Regions from separate parts of the Paenibacillus sp. FSL H3-0310 genome, predicted to be linked through region 1. Evidence: a T-box and tRNA genes for the amino acid it is inferred to sense, from the RefSeq annotation. Region 1 holds a T-box; the other holds one or more tRNA genes.
What was found. The T-box of region 1 lies ahead of trpS (tryptophan--tRNA ligase). A T-box ahead of a tRNA ligase gene usually reads a tRNA of that ligase, here a tRNA-Trp.
Positions count from the first base shown of each region.

Region 1 (14,536 bases):
TGGCATCGAGGAAGAGAAACTTAAACAGCTGCGTTTCCGTCTCTCTCAACCCTCAGATACCTTAGATGAAGAACATATTGGCATTAAAAATGTTCATGATCGTATTCAATTTCATTTTGGCGAAAAATATGGAATTGAAATTTCCAGTCACGTAGGTGAAGGAACGACAGTGATCATCCGACTTCCCGCGTAATCCTAAACATTTTGCTCAGTAATGCCTAATTCAGGATCAAAGGTGAGCATTTTCGTCGCTATTTTATCAATAAAAAACCGATCATGACTAACTGTTACTACAGCGCCAGGAAAATGAATCAACGCCTGCTCCATCACCTGAATACTGGTTAAATCCAAATGGTTAGTGGGCTCATCTAAAATAATGACAGCAGCTCCGGAGAGAAGGCATTTCGCTAAAGCCACTCTGGCCTGCTGTCCGCCTGAAAGGCTGCCAATCGTTTTACTCAGATCCATTTCCGAGAATTGCAGCATCGCTAGAAATTTATTCACCTTTTTCCGCGGTGCGTCCAGTCCCAGTCCATAAACATTTACGGCATGGCTGACGGTATCTTTATGATCCAGCTCATCCCACATCTGATTAAAGTACGCATAACCGACCCCGCGTTCCCAAGTCACTTCCCCCGATTCCGGTGCTTCTTGTCCAGTCAGTACTTTGATTAGTGTCGATTTTCCGCTGCCGTTCGGACCTACGATAGCTATCCGGTCTTCCTTTTGAATATCGAAGCTAATGTTCTGGAAAATGGAGCGGCCATCATAACTTTGTCCAATCCGCTTCACTTCCCCCAGCTTGTCAGGAAAACGTAAATTACTATAAATATCAGTGATTAATACGTTAACTGGATGAGGTTCCACTCGTTTTTTCATATCCGTTAGCTTACGGGATAGACGATCCTTAGAAGACTTCTTACTACCACGGTTTTCAATGGCCTCGGACTCCATAAGGAGAAGTTCTTCTTCCCACTCAAATTGCCGATCGAGCACTTTTTTACGCATCTTCTTTTTACGAACGTAATCGGTATAATTGCCTTCATATTCCTGAAAATGATAGTTCTCGATTTCTATCGTCCGCGTGACCACTCTGTCAATAAATTGCCGATCATGAGAAACCAGAAGCATCGCCCCATTGAAACGGTGCAGCCACTGCTCCAACCATACGATCCCTTCCATATCCAAAAAATTAGTAGGCTCATCGAGCAATACAACATCGGGCGCTTCAATTAAGACTTTAGCCAGTGCCGCGCGGTTCCTCCAGCCTCCGGATAACTCCTCTACAGGTTGATGCCGCGATCTCTCATCGAATCCTAATTTAGTCAGCACCGTATTGATTTCCACAGATACATTCCAGCCATCCAAATGCTCCATTTGTTCAAAAAGCTCAGCTTGGCGCTCTAAAAGTGCATTCATCTGGACATCATCCGACACCTGCCCAAGCTGTTCTCCTATTTGGTTAAGCTCCTGTTCAATGCGTGCTACCTCTTCGAAGCAAAGTTCTAACTCTTGTTGTACAGACAAAGACCCGGAAAGCTCCGAAAATTGAGAGAAGTAGCTGATCTTCACATTGGGATCTAACTCTACTTTTCCTGCCGTTGGCTCCTCTTTTCCCATGATTAGCTTAAAAACAGTAGATTTACCTGCTCCATTTCGTCCGATTAAGCCAATACGTTCACCCTTGCCCACGCGAAAATAAATATCTCGAAAGATCAATGTATTCTCATATTTCTTAGTTACGTTCTCCATTCGGATTACGCTCAAGTCTATCACTCCTAGTTCGTATAGATCAGAATTCATCGTTGAATACCCAAAAAGCTATTATAGCACTAATTAAAAAAAGGACTTTATAATCATATTATTACTTATATTTATTTCCGATATATGTATTTATATTAATATAAATTTATAAATACATAAGGAGGATTACAATGAGTTTGCTAAAATCATTCAAGAAAAATGCTAGTGTTATTATGTGCATTACCCTGCTCTTTTCTCTTTTTATTGTGTATCCGGCAAGTGCTTCTACCTTCTTCCAAGACCGCTTTGAAGAGGGCGATAATCTATGGACATCCACTAGTGGGAATTGGACTATTGTTGAGGACGAAGGCAACAGCGTATATTACCAATCTGCCACAAAAGAAGGACGTACTTCTGCAGGTGATCCAGCCTGGAGCGATTACACTGTGGAAGCGGATGTAAAAGTTGTTGATTTTAATGGCTCAAACAGAACTTATGTTGCAGGCAGATACATAGATGGAAATAATTTTTATGCAGCTTCTTTGTATAATAATAATGATGGCATGCTGGAAATCAGAAAGAAAGTTTCTGGATCTACTACAACTTTGTCCAGCAAACCTTACGCTCTGCAAACAGGAGTTTGGTATAACGTAAAACTCGAAATGAGCGGAAATACCATCAACATGTATGTAAATGATACGCTGGAGCTCTCAGCTTCCGATTCCAAATTAAAAAAAGGTGCAGCAGGGCTCGTTACCTTTAAGACAATTACGATGTTCGACAACGTGACCGTTTCTGACACCATTGGCACTACACCGACACCAACACCTACTGCTACGCCATTACCGACTGCTTCACCGACACCGACTGTTACACCAACACCAACTGCTATACCGACTCCGACTGCTTCACCAACGCCTACTGCTACGCCATTACCGACTGCTACACCAACACCAACTGCTATACCGACTCCGACTGCTATACCAACACCTACTGCTACACCGATACCTACTGCTACGCCGATACCTACTGTTTCACCAACACCGACTGTTACACCGATACCGACTTCTTCACCAACACCAACTGCTTCACCGACACCTACTGCTACGCCGATACCGACTGTTTCACCAACACCAACTGCTACGCCGATACCGACTGCTTCACCAACGCCTACACCGGTTCAGGTTAGTGAATATGATTTGGCTGGGTTTGCCATAGGAACAACAGGTGGTGGAAATATCCAAGAAACCAGTCCACTCTATAAAAAGGTATATAGCGCAGAAGATCTTGCCACTGCACTGAGAAAAGGATCCAAAATAAAGGTTATTGAAATTATGAACGACTTGGATCTGGGATGGAATGAAATTTCTGATGCGGCAAAGATCTCCCCATTTAGCGCTCATAACAGTGCTTTAACACATCCCGTATTAATAGAGACTGGTGTCAGCAAAGTGTCTATAGACAACTTCGACGGTTTGACCATTTTCTCAGCTAAGGGTGCAACCATTAAACATGCCGCTTTTACTTTTAAAAGAAGCTCTAACGTCATCATCCGCAACCTTGAATTTGATGAGCTGTGGGAATGGGATGAAGCAACCAAAGGAAATTACGATAAAAACGACTGGGACTACATCACCATTGAGAACAGCAACAACATATGGATCGACCACTGCACCTTCAATAAATCTTATGACGGAGTTGTCGATGTTAAAAAAGGCAGCAACGGCGTCACCATTTCATGGTCATCCTTCTTAGGGGATGATAGAAACGCAAACAGCTGGGTTACTCAGCAAATTAATGCTATGGAAGCCAACAAGGCTGCCTATCCCATGTACGCTTATTTAAGAAGCAGCTCAGTTGGCCTAAGTAAAGACGACATCATTGCGATTGCCGCTAGTCAAAAAAAGGGCCACTTAATAGGCGCAACAGAGTTTGCAGCTGATAATGCGCTTCTTTCTGTAACGCTCCATCACAACTACTATAAAGATATACAAGACCGCATGCCCCGCCTTCGTAGTGGTAATGCGCATGCCTATAACATTGTAATGGACAACGAAGATACTAGATTGGCTAAAAAACGTCTAACTTCCGCTATGGAAAAAGCGATCTCAAGCAAGGGGTATCATTTCGGGGTTACAAGTAACGGAGCCATCTCTACAGAAGGAGGAGCTGTATTACTTGAAAGGTCTGTAATCATTGATGTAGTGTATCCTCTTCGCAACAATCAAGCGGATGCAAGTAATAGCAAATATACGGGTGCAATCGCAGCTTTAGATACGATCTATTCACTAGATGGAGCAACGTTCAGAGGAGACAGTACATCTAAGAACAGCCCTCTCTCCCCTGTACCCGCTGCCGTTAAAGCATTTGCATGGAACGGATTCACAACACTACCTTACAGCTACATTTCAGATGACCCAGCTAGTCTAAAATCCAGACTTACCGCTGTTGACGGCTCAGGGGCAGGCAAATTGTCCTGGTCAAACGAGGAATGGTTGAAAACAAATTACAGCAACTAACTCGACTAACTAATTACTGAACACATATCCCATTACTACAACGAGAAAAGTTACTAACTTAGTTGCCACACTAGCGCCACCTTTGCACCAAATTAGCGACATATTAGTGCTACTACCGCCATATTAACGCCACATTAGCACCACATTAGCACCACTTTTGTACCGCCGAAATTGCTCAGACGCTCAGACGGTGATTTTACAGTTTAGAGTGTAATATTTACGAGGTCAGATGGCGAGTTTACTGTGCAGTATTTACGAGGCCAGACGACGATTTCACAGTTTACAGTGCAGTATTTACGAGGTCAGACGACGATTTTACAGTTTATAGTGCAGTATTTACGAGGTCAGATGGTTCGGACTCAGGAGCCCTTATTTCGAAGAATCCGAGCATTTCGCAGTGCTATCGGACTCAGATGCAGCTATTCAACCCGATATGCTCAATTTTGGTGTGGATTTAGACCAATAAGAGCTATACAGTCCGAAAACCTAGCAAAATGGTCAAAAAAGCCAAAATAGCTGCAATACAGTCCGTTAGGAGTGTTACGCGCGTGAGGAACATGAGGAACATGAGAAACGTGAGGAGCATGAGAAACCTGAGGAGCATGAGAAACCTGAGAAACCTGAGGAGCGTTATTAACTTAGTTGCCACATTAGCAACTCTTTTGTACCGCACTAATGCCACTTTTGTTCTGCCGAAATAGCTAAGACGCTCAGACGGTGATTTACAGTTTAAAGTGCAGTATTTACGAGGTCAGATGGCGAGTTTACAGTGCAGTATTTACGAGGCAGATGGTTCGGACACAGGAGCCCTTATTTCGAAGAATCCGGGCATTTCGCAGTGCTATCGGACTCAGATGCAGCTATTCAACCCAATATGCTCAATTTTGGTGTGGATTTAGACCAATAAGAGCTATGCAGTCCGAAAACTAAGCAAATTGGTCCAAAAAGCGAAAATAGCTGCAATATGGTCCGTTAGGAGTGTTAAGCGCGTACGTAACATGAGGAGCCTGTAAAACGTGAGAAACCTGAGGAACATGAGAAACCTGTGAAACGTGAGGAGCCTGTGAAACGTGAGAAGCCTGTGAAACATGAGAAGCCTGAGGAACATGTGAAGCCTGAGGAACATTAAGCGCCTATAGCCCCCCTGAGGAGCATTATGCACATACAGTCCCGATAGGAGCATCAGGAGTTTGTTCTCATTTAACAAGTGGCGTGTTTGGTGTTAAAAGGTAACTCGCAAAGTTAGTATAATGTCCCAACAATAACAAAAAGGCCGCAACCAGCGGCCTTTTTCTATATTACAACTCCCAACGCATATTCACTAATATCGCTTACCGCTCATTTTTTCAGAATATCAATATACTCTTCTTTCTCTCGATCTGCCCCCGCATTAAGTTTCAGTCGCAGTGACTTCGGGTGATCCAACACATTACTGCTGAAGTAACTTATAAATCCATCATCAGATCCACTACCAGAATTCGGATTAATTTTAATGTCGCGCTTCCCAACCTGCGCTGTTAATTCATAGGGGAGCTTTTGAAACAGTTCATTTCGGACGATCCAATCCGTTTTCAATTCCTCATTTATCGTAAATTTGAGCGCTATGCTTAACGGAGAAAGCTCGACTTCGGCTAGTTTTACTTCCTGTCCGTCAATTATGAAGGGGTGGTCTACAACTAATGTCTCCGTCTTCTGCTCCCAAAACTTAGGATCAATAGAGAAGTTCACTTTTAAACGATCAGAATACCGCATGTCGGATAAAACCGTTCCTGTTTTCGGTTTACTTAACATTCCCGGGTCTACAGAGGCAATCTGAAAATCCGCCACTACGTCTGTTGGCCTTGGTTTATTTCGGTCCAGTGAGAATACAGTTTTACCGAGCCAAGTATATATGGTTCCCTCTGCGTGTGCTCCCATTCCGCCCCTATTCCCATTCTCCTCCATTACGTCTCGTCCAGTTTCAGCTTCTGTCAGCTTCACACTATTTACACTGTACACTTCCTGACCATCACTTGTTGTCCCTGTATACAGCAGCATGATTTTATTTTCATCAGCAAGCACAGCATTTAGAGTAATTTTATATCCATTTGATTCAGCACTCTTATTAACGATTTGTACATAATCATTCCGGATTGCAGACTCTAGTGTAAGAGCATCAATATCAGCTGCAGCCAATGTTTTAAAAGGCTCCAATACGCCCCAATCGAACGTATCAACACTCGAAGTCCCTTGCTGTGGCAACAGCTGGGTTGGATTGAAGAACAGCAAGCCCGCTATCATCACTGCAGCCGCCAGCACAGACATCGCGCTTTTTGTGAATATTAACCTTCTGCCACGTTTCTTGCCTAATTCCAAACCTGCTTGGATCGCATAGATCTGAGCGGCTGCATTCTCTATTTTTTGTTCTTGTGGGATACGTCCGGCATCGCTTAACATGGCAAGCTCCTCTTGACTACTCATTGTTCCATTCACCCCGATTCTTTATGATGGTTCGCAACTGCTTGAGCCCCTTATGCTGCCAAGTCTTAACCGTCCCCTCGGGTTTATTCATAATGTTAGCGATCTCAGTCAAGGTCATATCATTGTAGTATTTTAGCAGCAGCACATGGCGATACTTGGGCTTAACCTGCTCGAGTGCCCACAGCATTTCCATCCGATGATGGCCAATGTGTGTGACCTGTTCTCCTATTCTTTCATCTACCAGCGGCATGGAACGTTTTCTCCGTCTTTGTTCATCTATGCAGACATAAATTAGAATTCGAATAATCCATGATTTGAATGCTTTGGGGTCCTTTAAAGTTTTTCTTTTAATCCAGGCCCGGCGAGTCATTTCCTGCATCGCTTCCAGCGCATCGTTTCGGTTACGCAAGTAACTATAAGCAATACTGTACAGTTGTTCTCTATGTACCAATATCGAATCGTAAAAATCTGTCTCGCTCCGAGTATCAAGAATCGTTACTTTTTTCATTTCTGCATTAGTCATCGTCATGTCCTTCCTTAGCCTCCTCTCTTCAACCTTTCATAGATTAAGACGGGGGAGGTATAGAAACGGTTTTTATTTCGTTTTGCTTTTTTTGCTCAAAGCTCTCTAAATTATAGCATTCTATAAAAATTGAACGAAAAATGTTATGATGAGTTAAATTGGACATAATTAATAGTACGCACTCAAAAGTGCCATAGGTGCTAAAAAGTACCCATACCTTGGAGGTTATCATGACAACAACATCTACAACAACTGTCAAGAAAAAATACAATATTTCTGTTGAAGCCACCCTAGAGGTCATCGGAGGGAAATGGAAATGCGTAATTCTATGTCATTTAACTCATGGCAAAAAACGCACCTCCGAGTTAAAACAGTTGATGCCCGGCATTACTCAAAAAATGTTAACCCAGCAGCTACGCGAGCTTGAGGCAGACGGAATCATCAACCGAATTGTTTATAATCAGGTTCCACCAAAAGTAGAATACGAGCTTAGTGAATATGGGGATAGTTTAAGCGATATTTTGACTGCATTATGTAATTGGGGAGAACAACATATCATTAAGCAATACGGTGATAAATACGCTGTTTTAGAGGATAACATCTTAAATAAATAAACCGCTATATCAAGAAAATGGTTGGAGATTTATGCTGTGAGAGTTGTACTTCAATTATACGCCCACGAAAAAAGGACAGCTGAATCAGATCGATTCAACTGTCCAAAGCTTTGATTCACCCGTCCCTTGAATGGCGCATTGGAACATAACTTAAATTACGCCTTCACCTCCTATAGCAGTTGCTGTGAATGATATGGGTCCAAATAGATTGATAGGCAAGTTGCTATCATTCTGAATTACCAATTCATAGTTGTGGACTCCAATATAAGCACCATCGACCCACTGAGCACTTAATTGAATATCAGTAATTGTAGTAAAACGATAAAAGGATCTATAAATATCGACTCCAGCTCGTCGGATGATAACAAGAAATTGGCTATTAGCAAGTGCAGTAAGACTAAAACTACCATTTAACTCGACTCTACTGGAGAAAGAAGCCGGATTAGCCGGACTAATATTTACTTGCGCTGTAGCTAAACCCGCTCCAGCTCCAGGAATCCCTGCAACCGTTATAGCAGTAGTAAACGGATCTAACGGGATTTTTGCCTGTGACCCATAACTTATTATTGTCGCCATTTATCATCACTCCATTTCAAGGTTATAGAGTAGTATATTGTGAATCCACAATGATAGATTGGACTTAATTCCTGATGATTATATACATTTAAGGTATACTTTGCTAGATCATATAAACCTAGATACCTCGTCAATCACCATACGATTTCTACTCATTGACAACACCCCTGTTCAGAATTACAATAATTCACATATCATGAACAACGATGACAAAGGGTAAGTAGACAGACGAACATGGTCTTCAGAGAGCCGGTGGTAGGTGCGAACCGGTGACCAGCGTATGCTCGAATGGCCTTTATAGTTGTTTTTCCGAACTATCTTAATGGATGCAGTAGGGAAAACCGGGGTTCCCGCCGTTATCAAGGGACCTGTATCGAGAATAAATTCAACCTCTCCGTACAGGTAAGAGAAGATCGAAAGCCAAGAATCGTAAGGTGACACGATCATTTAAGGTGGTACCACGACAACTTCGTCCTTATTGGATGAGGTTTTTTTGTCATTTAAAGGAGGTGATGGCCATGGATGATGGCTGGTGGTGGCGACTCGAGTGTAACCAAATGCTAAATAACAGGAGGAATTTATATGATGAACGAACGTGTCTTAACTGGAGATCGAGTGACTGGAAAGCTTCACCTTGGCCATTACGCCGGCAGCTTGCAGACCCGAGTAGCCCTTCAGGAGCAATATGAAACTTTTGTGTTTTTAGCGGATATTCAAGCCCTAACGACCCATTTTGATCGTCCACAGCTGCTGGGTCAACATCTGCATGAGATCACACTGGACTATTTATCTGCGGGTATAAATCCGGAGAAAACAACTATATTTATTCAATCGATGATCCCTGAAATCGCAGAGTTGACCCTCTTGTTCTCTATGTTTGTTACTGTGAATTCTTTACGGCATAATCCCACGATTAAAGCCGAATCGAAAAATTCGAGCTTAGATGAATTGTATTACGGTTTTCTTGGTTATCCAGTTAGTCAGACTGCTGACATAACATTTTGTAAAGCAACGATCATTCCTGTAGGGGAAGACCAGCTCCCTCATCTGGATTTAACCCGCAAAATCGTCCGCAGATTCAACGAGCTGTACAGCCCGATACTGGTGGAACCCAGAGCACTGATCAGTGAGACTCCGAGGCTTGTGGGTACGGATGGCAACGCTAAAATGAGTAAAAGCCTTGGCAATGCCATCGAGCTGGACTCCACTAAGGAAGAGATTATCTTTAAGATACGAAAAGCCACAACCGATCCAGCGCGTGTGCATAAAAATGATCCTGGACATCCAGATATCTGTCCTATTTTTGCTTATCATGGTGCTTTTCGCTCAGCGGGGGTAACCGAAATTCGTGAAGGCTGTGAGCGGGGTACCATGGGTTGTTCTGCTTGCAAACAGTTGATTTCGACAGCTCTAGATCAGCTTATAGAACCGATGCGAGAGCGTCGTTCCTATTATGCTACTAAGCCCAAGCTTGTGCAGGAAATCTTAATCTCTGGAACACAGCATGCCCGCAGCATTGCTCAAGAAACAATGGCCGAAGTACGTGAGGCTATGAGTCTTAACTATTTTTCAATCTAAAAATGACCAATATAGGCACTCAAAAAAAGCCGGAATCTCATTGGAAGAGATCCGGCTTTTTTCTTCTCCTTACAACACCCAATTTCCCTTACGGAATACGGGTTCAATCGTGCCGTCCACCAGCTCTCCGTCAATATCCAGCTCTGCTGAACCGATCATAAAATCGACATGAGTTAAGCTGACATTAGCTCCTCTAGCCACAAGCTCTTCGTTCGTAAGCTTTGTGCCGCCTTCAATATTTACAGGATAAGCACTTCCTAGCGCGAAATGGCAGGAGGCATTCTCATCAATCCCTGTATTGTAAAAAATGCGGTTCAAGCGAGAGATTGGAGAATCATGCTGCACTAAGGCTACTTCTCCTAGATAAGATGCACCTTCATCCGTTGCCAGCAGTGAGGTTAAATGTTCGCGTCCGGATTCAGCTTCATAAGCTACGACTTTCCCTTTTTCAAAAGTGAATGAAAGTCCTTCAACTAACCGTCCATTCAAATTAAGAGGGAGCGTGCTTCTAACTGTGCCATTAACGCCAGTCCGATGGGGCATGGAATAAATCTCTTCCGTTGGCATATTAGCTACAAAATAAACGCCTTTATCATTCTCACCGCCACCCCCGCGCCATAAATGGCCTTCCGGAAGCTCTACATGCAGATCCGTTCCCGGAGCACGGTAATGCAAGCTTTTATAACGTTTAGTGTTCATTCTGTCCTGACTTTCTTTCAACTGACCAATATGCTCTCTCCAAGCAGCTACCGGATCATTGCTGCCCACACGATTCATCTGGAATACAGCTTCCCACATCGCCTCTACCCGCTCTTCTTCAGGAAGATCGGCAAAAACCTTGTTCGCCCAAGCACGTGTTGGCGCTTTGACCAGAGACCAGCTGATTTTGCTGTTCCGAGTATATTTGGAGTAGTTCTTGCGAGCAACAGCCGCTGCTTTGACTGCTCTAGATACCTTAGAAGAATCAATGCCATTAAACAGTTCAGGATCAGGTACTTTAATATGTAAGATGGCACCATTCTCTTCCGCGAATTTCTCCATCATCTCAGCCTGCCACTGTGGATAGTAATCGAAAGAATCCTCTGGGGCTTTTTCATAACGGATCCGTGTAGTTGCTTCATCGTCCCAGTCAACAATTACATATTTAGCTCCCGCTTCATAGGCTTTCGCTACAATCAAGCGAGTAAGTTCTGCGGTTTCTATCGGTGCATGTACCATAAGGACTTGTCCAGGCTGTACATTTACTCCTACTTTTACAACTAGGTTCGCATATTTCTCCAGCATTACTTCAAAATCTTTCATGAATTCTCTTCCTCCATCTCTAGGGTTGCTATAAGCACTCGGTCAGCTTCACTTCTTATTTTAACGCAAAACGAGGATAGTTGCGATTCGATTTAGATTCTCAGCTACTTCACTTCAAGTATTTCACCTGTATAGACACCTAGATCATTCTTATGAATCTCTACATTGGACGTTCCGATCTGCTTATCATTATGGTAAGCAATCACTGTGATCTTGGTATCCTGAGGTTCATCTATTTGCTTATTCCCCCCATCCATTGGACTCCAATAAATTTGATCTCCAGATTTGATTTTCAGCTCAAGACCTTTGTTATGCACCTTGTAGTCAGGGGGAGTCCATAACAATAAATTGCCGGATGTAGCCTGTATCTTAATAACATCCGCCCCTTCAGCAGTTATAAGCATAGGTAATCCTGGAGCACTACTATCAGTCACCCTGTATTCCGCTGTTGGGAACATAACATCCGGTTTTACCTCAAGTGATTGATTATTATGCCGCAAAATAAAGAAGAAAAAAAGTAAAATCGTTAAGCCCATGACGCCTCCGATGATTATTTTTTTCACTATTCAACCTCCCTTCCACCCTAATACTGTAACATATTTCCTTAATTTGGACAGTTATGAGCCAAATTAAGCGGCTCCCGCGAGGAACCGCTCACTTCAATCCCTATTTTTTATCCACCTGTAACAGTGTCACTGTCTTCAAAGCATAAGTATGCATGATTTTATCCTCTGAAATTACATTCAACTTGGTCAAGCTTGCCACCTTTGCCGGATCTGATTTGGAGAGCAAACGCCACACTTCGGGGTCTGATAAGGTCTCATATAACTTTGCATCATCATATTCTTTGCGGTTTTGCACGACCAGCTTCACTTTATAGCGGCCAATTTCAGTCTCGTTAGTTTCCTGCTCACTACAATAATTTAAAATATCCTGACGAAGCTCGGCCAATTCTTTTTCAATATCCTTTTGCTTTTGCTTGAGCCGATAATACTGCTGAACCTTTTTCTCCATCCACTTCACGCTCCTTCATAGACATATGTATGCCGGAAACGTTGGATAAATTAGTTGAGTTCCCTATCATAAAAACTTATAATGAGCCGGGGATAGCTAATTTCCAAGTAGAGTCAAATTTCTTATAAAAACAATTCCACGGCAGGTGACTTATGTTTCATTCGTACTTTTTTCCAATTTCGTATGCGTTCATGATGTTTCCAATAGCAGCGCTGGTCTTCACACTACCTTTTCTTATCGTACAATACCGCAGACATGGCTATATACATAAGCTTAGAGCTTTAATCCTATATCTGCTGCTGCTCTATCTGATGAACGCTTATTTTCTTGTCTTGCTTCCTTTTCCATCCTCCCGGCACAATGCTGCACCTTCTGGGAGTGTCGTCCAATTCATTCCCCTTCAGTTTATTCAGGATATTGTGGATGGATCGTCAATCATCCCTGAACAAATCTCGACCTACTGGTCATTACTGCGTGAGCCTGCATTTTTACAGGTCATTTTTAACGTTGCATTGACTGTACCGTTTGGAATGTTTTTGGGCTATTATTTTCGTACACGCTGGGTCGTGTGCATTCTACTATCCTTTGCCTTTTCCTTGTCCTTTGAGATCACGCAGATTACAGGAATTTATGGTTTCTTCGATCATCCTTACCGTCTTTTTGATGTCGATGATCTCATTACCAACACAATCGGAGGGATTTTTGGATTTCGAATTTCCATTTGGATCTCCGGGCTATTGCCACGTATAGAACAACTGGATACAAACATTGACCGCTCTGCCAAAAGAGTCTCCTATACCCGCAGAGGAATAGCTTTTCTAATCGATAGTATGGTGTGGAGCATCGGGTTTGGGGTACTCTTCGGATTCGATATAAAAGCTGCCTTCTGGATTGTAACTGGTATTTACTTCATGCTTGTTCCGGCTCTCACGGGCGGACGGACCTTAGGGAAATGGATGGTGCGGATTCGGGTGAAGAGCAGCGGAAATCATGCTTTTTTCTGGGCTCTGATGATCAGATATGGCCTGCTATATTGGGTGCTGCTTGGGATTCACGCTCTTTTGCTTGATTCCGCCCTTCTAGGGCATCTTTCCTCCGTATGGAATATGCTTATTCATCTGTTTGTTCTATTGATAGACTTGGCTTTCTTTATTCATTTAGTCATTAGTATATTCAAAAAAGAAACTCAGCTAATATATGAGAAACTAAGTCGAACTTCTCATGTTATTTCTTGGCCAGAGAAACGGCTCCAATCTGATGTATCCAGCAACAGCCCTGTAGAAAGCTAAACTAGTTATTTTTTAAATGGTATTTTTACATTGGAAATTATTATAGAATTAGGAGGTGAGCATTCTCAAAATTTAGGAGATGAGCGTATGGAAACTACAAGCAGCTTGCAGTTATCTAGAAGTCTTCCAGAAGAACAGGGGATTTCATCAACCGCAATATCCTGCTTTATTAGTGCAGTAGAAGAACAAAATTTAGGCCTGCACAGCTTTATGCTATTACGACATGGTTATGTGGTCTCTGAAGGCTGGTGGGCTCCTTACAGGTCCGTTCTTCCGCATATGTTATTTTCCCTTAGCAAAAGCTTCACCTCAACCGCAATCGGGTTTGCTGTTACTGAGAAACTTGTCACCCTCGATGATTCTGTCCTCTCCTTTTTCCCTGAAGAGGCTCCTTCGATTATCACGGAGAATCTATCCAATATGACAATCAGACATCTATTGATGATGGGTACCGGGCATGTCGTGGATACTATGGACACCCTTCGCAAAAGTACCGACGGGAATTGGGTGAAAGCTTTCTTCTCCGTCCCCGTCGAGAAACAACCGGGTACACATTTCCTATATAATACCGGTGCTACTTACATGCTGGCCGCGATCCTTCAACGGGTTACTGGCCAAACACTGCTAGAATATTTAGAACCGCGCCTCTTCGTTCCTCTGGGCATTCACGGTGCAACGTGGGAGTCTTGTCCACGTGGAATTAACACAGGGGGATTTGGCTTAAACATTACAACCGAGGATATCGCTAAATTCGGCCAGCTATACTTACAAAAAGGAATCTGGAATAATCAACGGGTTCTGCCTGAAAAGTGGATTAATGAGGCTACTTCCAAACATATTTCCAATGGCGAAGGTGATCATGACTGGGCAATGGGATATGGGTATCAGTTCTGGCAATGCCAGCACGGTGGCTACCGG
Region 1 is NZ_JBBODC010000001.1:3,336,734-3,351,269, forward strand. It holds gene MHH63_RS15095 (cache domain-containing sensor histidine kinase) at 1-193, shown strand, start outside; gene MHH63_RS15100 (ABC-F family ATP-binding cassette domain-containing protein) at 196-1,767, opposite strand; partial or broken gene MHH63_RS28605 (LamG-like jellyroll fold domain-containing protein) at 1,977-2,528, shown strand; gene MHH63_RS28610 (pectate lyase family protein) at 2,892-4,262, shown strand; gene MHH63_RS15110 (DUF4179 domain-containing protein) at 5,601-6,722, opposite strand; gene MHH63_RS15115 (sigma-70 family RNA polymerase sigma factor) at 6,715-7,251, opposite strand; gene MHH63_RS15120 (winged helix-turn-helix transcriptional regulator) at 7,476-7,859, shown strand; gene MHH63_RS15125 (hypothetical protein) at 8,010-8,435, opposite strand; T-box leader at 8,633-8,915, shown strand; gene trpS (tryptophan--tRNA ligase) at 9,018-10,013, shown strand; gene MHH63_RS15135 (aminopeptidase) at 10,083-11,315, opposite strand; gene MHH63_RS15140 (hypothetical protein) at 11,420-11,878, opposite strand; gene MHH63_RS15145 (hypothetical protein) at 11,982-12,329, opposite strand; gene MHH63_RS15150 (VanZ family protein) at 12,482-13,618, shown strand; gene MHH63_RS15155 (serine hydrolase domain-containing protein) at 13,706-14,536, shown strand, end outside.

Region 2 (14,536 bases), 3.1 Mb from region 1:
TTGTTGAAGGGCCCAACATAAAAATCACCTCGAATAGCAAGGCCTATGGAGAATCCGGTAAACGCCAGCCACGCATGGATTTAGATATTTACTTGCCGGAGGATCGCCGCTTTAATCTCGATGTTCGCACTATGAATGGCGGGATCACGTTGCAGAATGTAGAAGCCATCGAAGACATTTCTCTGGAAACGGGGAATGGAGAGCTGATCCTTCATCGTATCTTTGGTAATGTTAAGGGAAAAACACTGAATGGAGCTGTCCGTGCCAGATCTGTTCAAGGCAGCGTTGATTTAACAACGAGCGGAGGCAATATGAATGCTTGGGATGTTACCGGTGCTTTGAAATTATCGACGGCTGTCGGCAATATTAGTGCGATCGGAAATAGCAATGATATCGATATTACTACCAAAAACGGTAATTTAGAGGTGGATGGAGCCAGATCCAAGCTACATGCCGAATCTCTAAATGGTACCATTGATGTTCGCTCTTCTGATGTCGCTGGAGATTGGGACATTTATAGCGCAGTTGGTGACATTCAATTGTATTTACCGATGTTAAGCAACTATACAGTGAATGGATCCAGTGGATATGGTGATATTACTTCAGATTTGCCTGAACTTACAATTGATAAGAAAAAAGTATCAGGTGAAGTGGGGACCGGCGAGTTCAAGCTTCATGTTGAAGGAAATAGCAATCTAAATGTTAGGAAATATTGAAAAAAGTAATTTTTCTTATATAATAATAAATATAATGTATAGACTTCGTTGACAATATTGAAAAATCGGTCTTACAATCTTAAGAAGTATTTCTTTTATTTTTAAATTCAAAAGGCGGTGACAGTAATGGGGAGTGGAGTACAACATGCACTGGAACAATTAAAGACAACAGGTGTCCGTATAACGCCCCAGCGTCATGCGATTCTTACGTATTTGATGGAAGCAATGAATCATCCTACAGCTGACGATATATACCGGGCGCTAGAGCCGAAATTTCCGAGCATGAGCGTAGCAACTGTATATAATAATCTCAAGATGTTTATGGAAGCCGGCATGGTTCGCGAGTTGACCTACGGGGATAGTTCCAGTCGTTTTGATGCCAATGTATCTGATCATTATCATGTCATCTGTCAGCTATGCGGTAAGATTGAAGATTTTAGTTATCCTTCGCTTCATGATGTAGAGATACATGCAGAGCAGGAAACGGGCTTCAAAATTACGGGTTTGCGTATGGAATTGCATGGAGTTTGCAAATGTTGCAGAGAGAAGCAACAATAAGACAGAATACTACTGTACTTAAGGGCGTATAGCCAAGCTACACAATAAACGTGTGAAATCCGAAAGCGGAGGACTCACGTTTTTATTTTTTTTCAAAATAACAAAATATAGTGAAAATGACTAACTTATACTGGTTATCCGGAACCAAGTGGATGTTATAATCGTATTGTTAGACTTAACTTAAAATCATCTAATATTTGGAGGATATATTTTGGACAGAAGATATAGACAGAAACGCGTCAAAAAGCGCGGAGGTCTTTTCCGACGCTTTTTTGGACTTTTGCTCATTGCGGCAGCAGCTTATTGGGTTGTGTTTTTTGTATTGCCAAATCGCCAGCACATCGATCCAGACTGGAAAGGCCTAGAACATCCTATCTTCGTAAAAGGAGAGCTAACAGGATATTCCGCCTCAGGGACCGGTGATAGCATGCTTTTACCTCTACCATTACTGCAGGAACATGTGGACTCATCTATTCGTTATGAAGAAAAGACTAAATCGGTCATCCTATCAACGGAAAGTGAACTTCTATATATGCAAGAGGATAAAACCGATGCTAGTCTGAACAATCGTCCGCTGCAGCTGCGGCTGGCACCTGAAGTTAAGGAAAAGATAACTTATCTTCCTGCGGATGTTTTAGAAGACCTGTATGGGTTTGAGATTCAAGAGGATACGACTACCGGGGCTGTGCTGTTAATGACAGCAGGGGAGACTGTACCGCTGGGGAAAGTGAAAGGTGAAGCAGGTGATAAGACAGTCGCTCTTCGCAGCGAAGCGTCGATTCACGCACCCATCGTGGCCGATATGTCCCCAGGCGCCATCGTGAGTATTTGGAATAAGGAAAATGAGGACTGGCTGTATGTGCAGTTAAGCAGCGGTTATGAGGGTTATGCCAAGGCCAGTGATATTATCTCAGACGGTCAAAAGACAGTGGAACCCAAAAGCACCACTCCCTCACGGGCAGAACGAAGCTGGAAAGGGAAGTCAGTGAATTTGTATTGGGAAGCTGTTTATCAACGCAAACCTGACCCAAGTACATTCGGTGAGCTTCCGGGCGTTAACGTGGCTAGCCCGACTTGGTTCAGTATCATAGATGGTGACGGGAATGTGCGCAGTCAGGCTGATAGTGCGTATGTGCAGTGGGCCCATGAGCGCGGTTTGGAAGTATGGGGGCTGCTCAGCAATAGCTTTGAACCAGACATAACCACTGAGGCATTGTCGAGCTATGAGAAGCGGATGAACGCGATCGTACAGATCCTCGAGTATTCAGATTTATACAAGCTGGATGGAATTAATATTGACTTTGAGAATGTATATACGAAAGACGGGGAGAATGTTACACAATTTATGCGAGAGCTAAAACCTATGGCTCAAGCCAAAAACTTAATCGTCTCCATAGACGTAACCCCTAAATCCAACAGTGAGATGTGGTCAGCATTCCTTGATCGTAGAGCTCTTAATTCAGTAGTTGATTATCTTATTGTTATGGCTTATGACGAGCATTGGGCTGCTAGTCCTGTAGCGGGCTCTGTTGCGTCTCTGCCGTGGGTAGAAAGCTCGTTAAGCCGGATCATAGAGGAAGACGATGTGCCGCCTGAGAAGCTGATTCTAGGGATTCCACTGTATACTAGAATCTGGACTGAGGCCCAGGTGGATGGCAAGACCAAAGTAAGCTCTAAATCGGTTAGTATGAATGCCGTTGAAAAAATTATTAAAGAGAAGAAGCTGACCCCAACCTTTGATAAGGCAGCAGGGCAGAATTACGTTGAGTATAAGGAGGATGGCGCTCTTAAAAAAATATGGATCGAAGACAAAGTTTCTTTAAAAGCTAGAGTTGAGCTTGCTAAGTCTTTAGGGCTTGGTGGCATCGGTTCATGGAATCGCAGCTTTAGTAATCCGTCTGCGTGGGAGGCATTACAAGGGATTCATAAGTAATTATTATTTCATTCATATTAAACAAAGGGGCTCCCAATATAGGGGCCCCTTTGTTGTATTTAGCAAATGTTTGATTGCATTATAAATCGCTAGTAATAAGCTTCTGTAAGATGTGTTTTATTGATTAAGCTGCTGACTCTTAAGTTGTTCCGCAGTAATATTGGCCTCAGCTGGATCCATAGTAAGGATGGTATGGCAGAACATACAGCGGTCTGTTTTGCCCAGCATTTTGGTCAGCTTGTGACATTCAGGGCATTCCAGTTGGACTGCGCTAGTTGACAGCATCCCAGCCCAGAAATAGATTGCAAGACTTGCCATCATTGAGATTAAACCGATTACAAGACCGATTCCAGCGAATACTTTTCCAGTTGAGCCCCAAAACACGATGCCCGCTGTACCCAAAACCATAAGTCCCATTCCGAGCATTGTGAGCAGTAATCCCCATGTGCGAAAAGCGTTGATCTTAGCCGTTTTAAACTTCATGAGTGTTTGCTCCTAACTAAATATAGTTGGGTTGTCCAGAAGGAACTGTCTTTCATATGTAGAATAATAATTATAACTGAATTATAACTGACTGGACGCAAAATCGCCAAATTTAATGGAGGGAAGCATGGAATTGTCCAATGTAACTTTGTTGAGTGGAGAAACGTTTGATGAGAATGTTTTAGGAGCGGTCGTTTTGCGGCAGAATGGGGATATTCCGTTTCAAAGCGCACTTCTTCAAGATTTTGATATGGTAGTGTTAGTATTGCATGAAGAACAGGATAGAGAGCATATTGTTCGCCATACCATTGCCGGTGACCAACGGACCCAGTCAGTCCATATCGGCCTTTTTGCTTTGGAGCAGGCTGTTATGGCAGGGGATAATAACGAACTTCTTATCAGTTTGATGAGGGGGGAAGTGATCTGGGACCCCAAGGGAATACTCGAGGAAATGCGCCGCGAGATATTACAATTTGAAGGACCGATTAAGGAACGGGTCGCATTTATGGAGTTTGCTCGCTTTTTGCATATGTATGTGAAATCCAAGCGCTATATAGAGGCTGGATTTATTATGGATGCTTACAACTGTGTATTGATAGCTTTATATCATTGGGCAAGAATAGAAGTGAGTGAAGTGGGTGCTTTCCCCGAGCCAGCTATTTGGGAGCAGGTTAAAAGCATGAATACCTCCGTTCATAAACTTTATGAGGAGTTAACGGTCAGTACTGAGACCTTAGAGCAACGTGTTGAGCTTGTGCTTCTTGCATGTGAATTTGGGATTATGTCCAAAATGACGGATTGTTGTCTATTGCTCTTTAATATTTTGAATAGCCGTAAGGAAGCATGGAGCATTAAAGAATTACTGCAGCATTCAGGTCTGAGTCAATTAGAGTCTGAACTACCCCTTGTTTTACGAAAGCTGGTTTCTCGTTCGCTAATCCGAGAGATTACATCTTGGGCTGATGTTCACGAGGGAGAAGGGCATGCGATCCGCTATACATTATAGAGATGAATTAGATACAGCAGAAGATGTTTAATTATAGAGAGATGAGCAAGGATAGGGAGAGGCTGAGCACTCTCTTTTTGTTTGTTTACTAATATGAAACGCTCATATTTATTCAGAAAAATTAATGGTTGACTCTTTCCTTGTTCATGTGTTAAATTATAACTCGTCCCTCTGACACAGAGATGTGCTTTCGAAAACATTCGAAAGACAACCGAAAAAAGAAATTAAAAAAAAGGTTGACTAAAACGAGGACGCTGTGATATATTATAAAGGTCGCTGCTGAACAACACATCGACGAAATAAACAGCTTGATCTTTGAAAACTGAACAACGAGTGAGTAGGAAATCACGCAAGTGAAATCCAAAATTAGAGAATTAATTTTCTCGTCAGATGTTTCAAAATGAGCATATCGCTCTTTTCAATACTAATTGGAGAGTTTGATCCTGGCTCAGGACGAACGCTGGCGGCGTGCCTAATACATGCAAGTCGAGCGGAGTTATTTTGAAAGCTTGCTTTCAAAATAACTTAGCGGCGGACGGGTGAGTAACACGTAGGCAACCTGCCCTTCAGACTGGGATAACTACCGGAAACGGTAGCTAATACCGGATAATTTCTTTTTTCTCCTGAGAGAAGAATGAAAGACGGAGCAATCTGTCACTGAGGGATGGGCCTGCGGCGCATTAGCTAGTTGGTGGGGTAACGGCCCACCAAGGCGACGATGCGTAGCCGACCTGAGAGGGTGAACGGCCACACTGGGACTGAGACACGGCCCAGACTCCTACGGGAGGCAGCAGTAGGGAATCTTCCGCAATGGGCGAAAGCCTGACGGAGCAACGCCGCGTGAGTGATGAAGGTTTTCGGATCGTAAAGCTCTGTTGCCAGGGAAGAACGTCCGGTAGAGTAACTGCTACCGGAGTGACGGTACCTGAGAAGAAAGCCCCGGCTAACTACGTGCCAGCAGCCGCGGTAATACGTAGGGGGCAAGCGTTGTCCGGAATTATTGGGCGTAAAGCGCGCGCAGGCGGCTATTTAAGTCTGGTGTTTAAACCTTGGGCTCAACCTGAGGTCGCACTGGAAACTGGGTGGCTTGAGTACAGAAGAGGAAAGTGGAATTCCACGTGTAGCGGTGAAATGCGTAGATATGTGGAGGAACACCAGTGGCGAAGGCGACTTTCTGGGCTGTAACTGACGCTGAGGCGCGAAAGCGTGGGGAGCAAACAGGATTAGATACCCTGGTAGTCCACGCCGTAAACGATGAGTGCTAGGTGTTAGGGGTTTCGATACCCTTGGTGCCGAAGTTAACACAGTAAGCACTCCGCCTGGGGAGTACGGTCGCAAGACTGAAACTCAAAGGAATTGACGGGGACCCGCACAAGCAGTGGAGTATGTGGTTTAATTCGAAGCAACGCGAAGAACCTTACCAGGTCTTGACATCCCTCTGAATCTGCTAGAGATAGCAGCGGCCTTCGGGACAGAGGAGACAGGTGGTGCATGGTTGTCGTCAGCTCGTGTCGTGAGATGTTGGGTTAAGTCCCGCAACGAGCGCAACCCTTAACTTTAGTTGCCAGCAAGTAATGTTGGGCACTCTAGAGTGACTGCCGGTGACAAACCGGAGGAAGGTGGGGATGACGTCAAATCATCATGCCCCTTATGACCTGGGCTACACACGTACTACAATGGCCGGTACAACGGGAAGCGAAGCCGCGAGGTGGAGCCAATCCCATCAAAGCCGGTCTCAGTTCGGATTGCAGGCTGCAACTCGCCTGCATGAAGTCGGAATTGCTAGTAATCGCGGATCAGCATGCCGCGGTGAATACGTTCCCGGGTCTTGTACACACCGCCCGTCACACCACGAGAGTTTACAACACCCGAAGTCGGTGGGGTAACCCGCAAGGGAGCCAGCCGCCGAAGGTGGGGTAGATGATTGGGGTGAAGTCGTAACAAGGTAGCCGTATCGGAAGGTGCGGCTGGATCACCTCCTTTCTATGGAGAATCGTTCTCTGCAATGAGAACATTCAAATCGGAAGCTAAGCTTCCAAAACTCAGGTTTAGGCCTGTTACTCACTCGTTGCTCAGTTTTGAGAGTTTAAGCTCTCAAGTAAGACTTGATCCTTGAAAACTGGATACCGAAACGAATTTGCGTTTTAGAACATCTTTTAGCAACTTGTGCAAACAAGTAAATGTTATTAGTGAGATGATTCCAAAGAGAATGTCATCGTATGATATTTTCCTGCGGAAGAATCAAGGTTAAGCTAATAAGAGCACACGGAGGATGCCTAGGCGCCAGGAGCCGACGAAGGACGTGGCGAACAACGAAACTGCCTCGGGGAGCTGTAAGCAAGCTTTGATCCGGGGGTGTCCGAATGGGGAAACCCAGCTGTGGTAATTCGCAGTTACTCATTTCTGAATACATAGGAAATGTAGAGGCAGACCAGGGGAACTGAAACATCTAAGTACCCTGAGGAAGAGAAAACAATAGTGATTCCGTCAGTAGCGGCGAGCGAACGCGGAACAGCCTAAACCTAAGAGCTTGCTCTTAGGGGTTGTGGGACGTCTCACATGGAGTTACAAAGGAATATGGTAGGTGAAGAGGTCTGGAAAGGCCCGCGATAGAGGTAAAAGCCCTGTAACCTAAACTGTATTCTCTCCGAGACGGATCCCGAGTAGTGCGGGGCACGTGAAACCCCGTATGAATCCAGCAGGACCATCTGCTAAGGCTAAATACTACCTGGCGACCGATAGTGAAACAGTACCGTGAGGGAAAGGTGAAAAGCACCCCGGAAGGGGAGTGAAATAGAACCTGAAACCGTGTGCTTACAAAAAGTCAGAGCCCTATTAATGGGTGATGGCGTGCCTTTTGTAGAATGAACCGGCGAGTTACGTTTAACATGCAAGGTTAAGCCGAGAAGGTGGAGCCGCAGCGAAAGCGAGTCTGAATAGGGCGAATTAGTATGTGGACGTAGACCCGAAACCGTGTGATCTACCCCTGTCCAGGGTGAAGGTGCGGTAACACGCACTGGAGGCCCGAACCCACGTACGTTGAAAAGTGCGGGGATGAGGTGGGGGTAGCGGAGAAATTCCAATCGAACTCGGAGATAGCTGGTTCTCCCCGAAATAGCTTTAGGGCTAGCCTCGGTATAAGAGTAGTGGAGGTAGAGCACTGATTGGGTGCGGGGTCCGCAAGGATTACCAAGCTCAGTCAAACTCCGAATGCCATATACTTATTGCCGGGAGTCAGACAGTGAGTGCTAAGATCCATTGTCAAAAGGGAAACAGCCCAGACCATCAGCTAAGGTCCCCAAGTGTGTGTTAAGTGGGAAAGGATGTGGAGTTGCACAGACAACCAGGATGTTGGCTTAGAAGCAGCCACCATTGAAAGAGTGCGTAATAGCTCACTGGTCGAGTGACTCTGCGCCGAAAATGTAACGGGGCTAAACACACCACCGAAGCTATGGCTAGATACGTATGTATCTGGGGTAGGGGAGCGTTGTGTAGGGGTTGAAGGTGTACTGAAAAGAGCGCTGGACACTACACAAGTGAGAATGCCGGTATGAGTAACGAAAAGATCAGTGAGAATCTGATCCGCCGAAAGCCCAAGGTTTCCTGAGGAAGGCTCGTCCGCTCAGGGTAAGTCGGGACCTAAGGCGAGGCCGAAAGGCGTAGTCGAAGGACAACAGTTTGAAATTACTGTACCACCGTAATCCGCTATGAGCGATGGGGTGACGCAGGAGGGTAGTGACGCGGACTGATGGATGTCCGTCTAAGCAGTGAGGCTGATGTGTAGGCAAATCCGCACATCATTAAGGCTGGGCTGTGATGGGGAGCGAAAATTATAGTAGCGAAGGTCATGATCTCACACTGCCAAGAAAAGCCTCTAGCCAGGAGAAGGTGCCCGTACCGCAAACCGACACAGGTAGGCGAGAAGAGAATTCTAAGGCGCGCGGAAGAACTCTCGTTAAGGAACTCGGCAAAATGACCCCGTAACTTCGGGAGAAGGGGTGCCCCGGTAGTGTGAATAGCACGAGGGGGCCGCAGTGAAAAGGCCCAAGCGACTGTTTAGCAAAAACACAGGTCTGTGCGAAGCCGCAAGGCGAAGTATACGGGCTGACGCCTGCCCGGTGCTGGAAGGTTAAGGGGAGTGGTTAGGGGTAACCCGAAGCTATGAACCGAAGCCCCAGTAAACGGCGGCCGTAACTATAACGGTCCTAAGGTAGCGAAATTCCTTGTCAGGTAAATTCTGACCCGCACGAATGGCGTAACGACTTGGGCGCTGTCTCAACGAGAGATCCGGTGAAATTTTAATACCTGTGAAGATGCAGGTTACCCGCGACAAGACGGAAAGACCCCATGGAGCTTTACTGCAGCTTGATATTGAATTTGGGTACGATCTGTACAGGATAGGTGGGAGCCGTAGAAATCGGAGCGCAAGCTTCGGTGGAGGCGCCGTTGGGATACCACCCTGATCGTATCTAGGTTCTAACCTAGTGCCCTAATCGGGTACGGGGACCGTGTCAGGCGGGCAGTTTGACTGGGGCGGTCGCCTCCTAAAGAGTAACGGAGGCGTTCCAAGGTTCCCTCAGAATGGTTGGAAATCATTCGCAGAGTGCAAAGGCATAAGGGAGCTTGACTGCGAGACCTACAAGTCGAGCAGGGACGAAAGTCGGACTTAGTGATCCGGTGGTACCGCATGGAAGGGCCATCGCTCAACGGATAAAAGCTACCCTGGGGATAACAGGCTTATCTCCCCCAAGAGTCCACATCGACGGGGAGGTTTGGCACCTCGATGTCGGCTCATCGCATCCTGGGGCTGAAGTAGGTCCCAAGGGTTGGGCTGTTCGCCCATTAAAGCGGTACGCGAGCTGGGTTCAGAACGTCGTGAGACAGTTCGGTCCCTATCTGTCGTGGGCGCAGGAAATTTGAGAGGAGCTGTCCTTAGTACGAGAGGACCGGGATGGACGTACCGCTGGTGCACCAGTTGTTCCGCCAGGAGCATGGCTGGGTAGCTACGTACGGACGGGATAAGCGCTGAAAGCATCTAAGCGTGAAGCCCCCCTCAAGATGAGATTTCCCAATTAGTAAGACCCCTTGAAGACGACGAGGTAGATAGGTTGGAGGTGGAAGTGCAGCAATGCATGGAGCTGACCAATACTAATCGGTCGAGGGCTTATCCTATACGTAGAATGCAGATTCGTTTCGGATTCAGTTTTCAGGCATCAAGCCTGGTATGAATATTCCCTGATAGCTCAGTTGGTAGAGCACTCGACTGTTAATCGAGTTGTCACAGGTTCGAGTCCTGTTCGGGGAGCCATATGGAGAGGTGTCCGAGTTTGGCCGAAGGAGCACGATTGGAAATCGTGTAGGCGCCACAAGCGTCTCGAGGGTTCGAATCCCTCTCTCTCCGCCACAAATTTTTAATTAGTATGGCCCGTTGGTCAAGGGGTTAAGACACCTCCCTTTCACGGAGGTAACATGGGTTCGAATCCCATACGGGTCACCAAATTTTCACTTGATTTATCCTAGTGGACTTTGGTACAATAACAATTGTTGTTTATGGAGGCTTAGCTCAGCTGGGAGAGCATCTGCCTTACAAGCAGAGGGTCGGGGGTTCGATCCCCTCAGCCTCCACCATAACACTTTCTTACTGACGCGGGGTGGAGCAGCCCGGTAGCTCGTCGGGCTCATAACCCGAAGGCCGCAGGTTCAAATCCTGCCCCCGCAACCAATTAACTTAAGCAATTATATCTTTTGGAACCGTGGTGTAGTTGGCCTAACATGCCTGCCTGTCACGCAGGAGATCGCGGGTTCGAATCCCGTCGGTTCCGCCATTTTCATCATGGCTCGGTAGCTCAGTCGGTAGAGCAGAGGACTGAAAATCCTCGTGTCGGCGGTTCGATTCCGTCCCGAGCCACCATTTATCATCACAAAAGAATGAGTGCCATGCCGGTGTAGCTCAATTGGTAGAGCAACTGACTTGTAATCAGTAGGTTGGGGGTTCAAGTCCTCTCGCCGGCACCATCCTTGGAGGATTAGCGAAGTGGCCAAACGCATCAGACTGTAAATCTGCTCACGTGAGTGTTCGGTGGTTCGAATCCATCATCCTCCACCAGTTTTTAGGGGCATAGTTTAAAGGTAGAACAACGGTCTCCAAAACCGTTGGTGTGGGTTCAATTCCTGCTGCCCCTGCCAAGTTCTTTCTAAAGTTTAATATGGCGGCCGTGGCGAAGGGGTTAACGCACCGGATTGTGGTTCCGGCATTCGTGGGTTCGAGACCCATCGGCCGCCCCATTTACTTTAAAATGAATAATGGCAACAATATCAACTTAATATGGCGACTGTGGCGAAGGGGTTAACGCACCGGATTGTGGTTCCGGCATTCGTGGGTTCGAGACCCATCAGTCGCCCCATTTTACTTTAAAATGTTATTGGGGATTAGCCAAGCGGTAAGGCAACGGACTTTGACTCCGTCACTCATAGGTTCGAATCCTATATCCCCAGCCATTTTATGCGGACGTGGCTCAGCGGTAGAGCATCGCCTTGCCAAGGCGAGGGTCGCGGGTTCGATTCCCGTCGTCCGCTCCAAGTTTTCATGGCGCCATAGCCAAGTGGTAAGGCAAAGCTCTGCAAAAGCTTTATCCCCAGTTCAAATCTGGGTGGCGCCTCCATTTAGTTCATATGTGCCGGCGTGGCGGAATGGCAGACGCGCTCGACTCAAAATCGAGTGGGAAACCGTGGAGGTTCGAGTCCTCTCGCCGGTATCTTAAAAAGGTTTGTAAGACTGCTTATAAAAGCATTCTTACAAACCTTTTTTCTTTATGTCCTTGGGTTTACAGCAGTAAGCCGTTGAATAGAGAGTTTCTCTATTTCAACGGCTTTTTTTAATCTGATTAGTGATTAACCTGATTGATTATTAATGCGGAATGCTCGCGGAGTAAGACCTATTTCTCGTTTAAACATATTGCAGAATTGGGCATCGTTCACAAAACCTGCAGCAGCGGATACTTCAGAGATTTGCATCTGAGTATGACGTAATAGAGACTTTGCATAATCCAGGCGTTTTAACAGCAAATACCGCAGGGGTGAAGACCCGAAACGTTCTTTAAATAGATGGCGAAAACGATCGTAACTATATCCGGACATTTCTGATAGTGTTTCGACGGACAATTTATGGCGATAATGCTCATTCATATAATTAAGGACATATTGTACTCGATCTTCTGTTGGGGATTGATATCCAGAGGCACTAAGAAGCCTCATAAGATGGACGGTAATCTCGCTCATTTGTAGGTTTAGAAGCTCAGAGAATCCGTCTTGCTTGCGTGTAAACTCTGCTTTCATTCGCAGCAGGATTTGAAGAACGGTCTGATCTTTATCATCTTCATATATGCCGAGCAGATTACTCATATTAGGGTGTTCCGAGTGGAAGCCTACAAATAATACATTTGCATCCTCACGGTGGTGCTCGTCATGTTTATGATTGGGTGGCACAAGCGCGAAAGAAGAGGAGCGAAAATGGTAACTTCGTGGGCCAACATTGGTTGTCCCTACCCCCTGTAAATAATAGACTAGTTCGTAGCATTCATGCTGGTGTGGAGGGATATAAGTATTTAGCTCATGTGTGGCACTTACAATATATAGAACACGATCCATGATGATCCTCCAATACTTATGTTTTAGCCGAATCGTACAAAACTATGACCGAAATCATATAATTATTTTTAATAATATTTGTTATGATCGTATCAATAAATCCGAAAGTTCGCAACCTGACTGGCCATCTCGTTCGGAAATAAAGCGGATTATTAATAATAATGGTATTTTTATTGCTATTTTTGAGCCTAAACGTTAAATTTATTACTTTTAATGATACTTTATTTGGAAAAAAGAGAATTTCCATTTGAACCGTGAATTATACAATGGGTGAAGATGGGATTCTGCGGATTACTAACCAACTAAAATTAGGGGTGGAATAGAGTAATGAATAAAAAAGTTCTTTCTTTGTTGTTATTAATGGTGATGGTTCTGGTCACAGCATGTGGGAATAACACGTCCAATAACGGTTCTTCTGCGAATACTGGATCAAACGCTGCTGAGGGTGGAGAAACAGGTGCAGGGGATAAACTCAAGGTTGTATTGCTGATTCCGGGGACACTTGGGGATAAATCATTTTTTGATTCCGCTAATAACGGCTTGCAAAAGGTTAAGGATGAACTTGGTGCAGTAACAAAGGTTGTTGAAATGGGCGTTGATAAAACGAAATGGGAGCCTACATTTAACGATATCGCTTCCGAGGATTGGGATGTAATTATTTCTGGCGGTTCTGAAATTACAGAGATGTTTAATGCAACGGCAGAATTGTATCCAGACAAAAAATTCATTAATTATGATACTGACATCGATGAAGCACCAGATAACATGTACAACATGTCTTATGCGACAAATGAAGTATCTTTCTTGGCAGGTGCCGTAGCAGCATTAGCTACACAATCGGATATGCCGAATGCTACCCCTGAGAATGTGATTGGGTTTGTCGGCGGTATGGATATTCCGGGGATTAATGCTTTCTTGGTCGGTTACATTCAAGGTGCTCAGTACGTTGATCCTGATGTAAAAGTTGCTGTGTCGTACGCTGGTGATTTTGTTAACCCGGCAAAAGGTAAGGAGCTGTCTCTAATTCAATATAACTCCGGTGTGGATGTTATTTTTAACGTGGCTGGGGGTACAGGTCTTGGGATCTTTGACGCAGCTAAAGAGAAGAAAAAATATGCAATTGGTGTAGACTCCGATCAGGCAATGTTGATTAACGATACGGATAGTGAAAAAGCAAATCTAATCGTTACTTCATCTATTAAAAAGATTGATACGGCTATTCTAGGTGCAGTGAAGAGATTGCAAGAGGGTACGCTAGAAATGGGCAAACGTGATGTATTGAGCTTTGTAGATGATGGTGTAGGTATTGCTGAGAATGATATTTATAAAAATGTATTCCCGGCTGATCTTCAGGCCAAGGTTGAAGAAGTGAAGCAAAAGCTGATCAATAAAGAAATTAAAGTGGATAATGCGATGGGGATGGAAACCGCAGAGGTAGAAGCTATTCGTAACGCAGTTAAGCCTTAAGCTTTAAATCTTAAGATCAGTTCTATAGAGATAAACCTACAGTTGGAGATTCTTCTAGTCAGGGGAATTCCAGCTGTATATTTTTGCAGACCTCCAAGTTGAAAGGCGTTGAGACCTATGTACACAGCTCTGCTGGAAATGCGGGGAATTACCAAGGTATATCCCAATGGCGTCGTTGCAAATAAAGACGTGCATTTTTCTTTACGTGAGGGAGAAATACATGCGATTGCAGGTGAGAACGGTGCAGGTAAATCGACTTTAATGAAGATTATGTTCGGCATGGAAGAGCCAAGTGAAGGCGAGATCTATATCAAGGGTGAAAAAGTAAAGCTGCAATCCGCTCAGGACGCCATTGATAGAGGCATCGGCATGGTCCACCAGCATTTCATGTTGGTACCTTCTTTTACGGTGGCAGAGAATATGGTGCTGGGTATGGAGCCGCGCAGAGGAGTTGGCATTAATTATGCCGAGGCTGTGCGCATGACGGAAGAGACCGCAAGGAAATACAATCTGGCCGTGGATCCAAAGGCAAAAGTAGAGGATCTTACAGTTGGGATGAAGCAAAAGGTTGAGATTCTTAAGGCGCTGCTGCGTGGTGCGAAAATTCTGGTGCTTGATGAGCCAACTGCGGTGTTGACTCCACAGGAAACAGAGGAATTGTTCCGCGAACTTAAGCAATTAAGGGAACAGGGCCATACGATAGTTTTTATTTCGCACAAATTAAAG
Region 2 is NZ_JBBODC010000001.1:272,636-287,171, forward strand. It holds gene MHH63_RS01395 (DUF4097 family beta strand repeat-containing protein) at 1-716, shown strand, start outside; gene perR (peroxide-responsive transcriptional repressor PerR) at 843-1,274, shown strand; gene MHH63_RS01405 (glycosyl hydrolase family 18 protein) at 1,486-3,207, shown strand; gene MHH63_RS01410 (DUF2614 family zinc ribbon-containing protein) at 3,325-3,690, opposite strand; gene MHH63_RS01415 (nucleotidyltransferase-like protein) at 3,818-4,696, shown strand; rRNA gene MHH63_RS01420 (16S ribosomal RNA) at 5,122-6,679, shown strand; rRNA gene MHH63_RS01425 (23S ribosomal RNA) at 6,942-9,868, shown strand; tRNA gene MHH63_RS01430 (tRNA-Asn) at 9,929-10,004, shown strand; tRNA gene MHH63_RS01435 (tRNA-Ser) at 10,008-10,100, shown strand; tRNA gene MHH63_RS01440 (tRNA-Glu) at 10,119-10,193, shown strand; tRNA gene MHH63_RS01445 (tRNA-Val) at 10,249-10,324, shown strand; tRNA gene MHH63_RS01450 (tRNA-Met) at 10,342-10,418, shown strand; tRNA gene MHH63_RS01455 (tRNA-Asp) at 10,444-10,521, shown strand; tRNA gene MHH63_RS01460 (tRNA-Phe) at 10,532-10,607, shown strand; tRNA gene MHH63_RS01465 (tRNA-Thr) at 10,636-10,711, shown strand; tRNA gene MHH63_RS01470 (tRNA-Tyr) at 10,717-10,802, shown strand; tRNA gene MHH63_RS01475 (tRNA-Trp) at 10,809-10,882, shown strand; tRNA gene MHH63_RS01480 (tRNA-His) at 10,906-10,981, shown strand; tRNA gene MHH63_RS01485 (tRNA-His) at 11,025-11,100, shown strand; tRNA gene MHH63_RS01490 (tRNA-Gln) at 11,120-11,194, shown strand; tRNA gene MHH63_RS01495 (tRNA-Gly) at 11,201-11,275, shown strand; tRNA gene MHH63_RS01500 (tRNA-Cys) at 11,285-11,358, shown strand; tRNA gene MHH63_RS01505 (tRNA-Leu) at 11,373-11,451, shown strand; gene MHH63_RS01510 (AraC family transcriptional regulator) at 11,588-12,343, opposite strand; gene MHH63_RS01515 (BMP family ABC transporter substrate-binding protein) at 12,671-13,810, shown strand; gene MHH63_RS01520 (ABC transporter ATP-binding protein) at 13,928-14,536, shown strand, end outside.
Region 2: it encodes a tRNA-Trp, which carries the amino acid that the T-box ahead of trpS (tryptophan--tRNA ligase) is inferred to sense. The anticodon was not compared.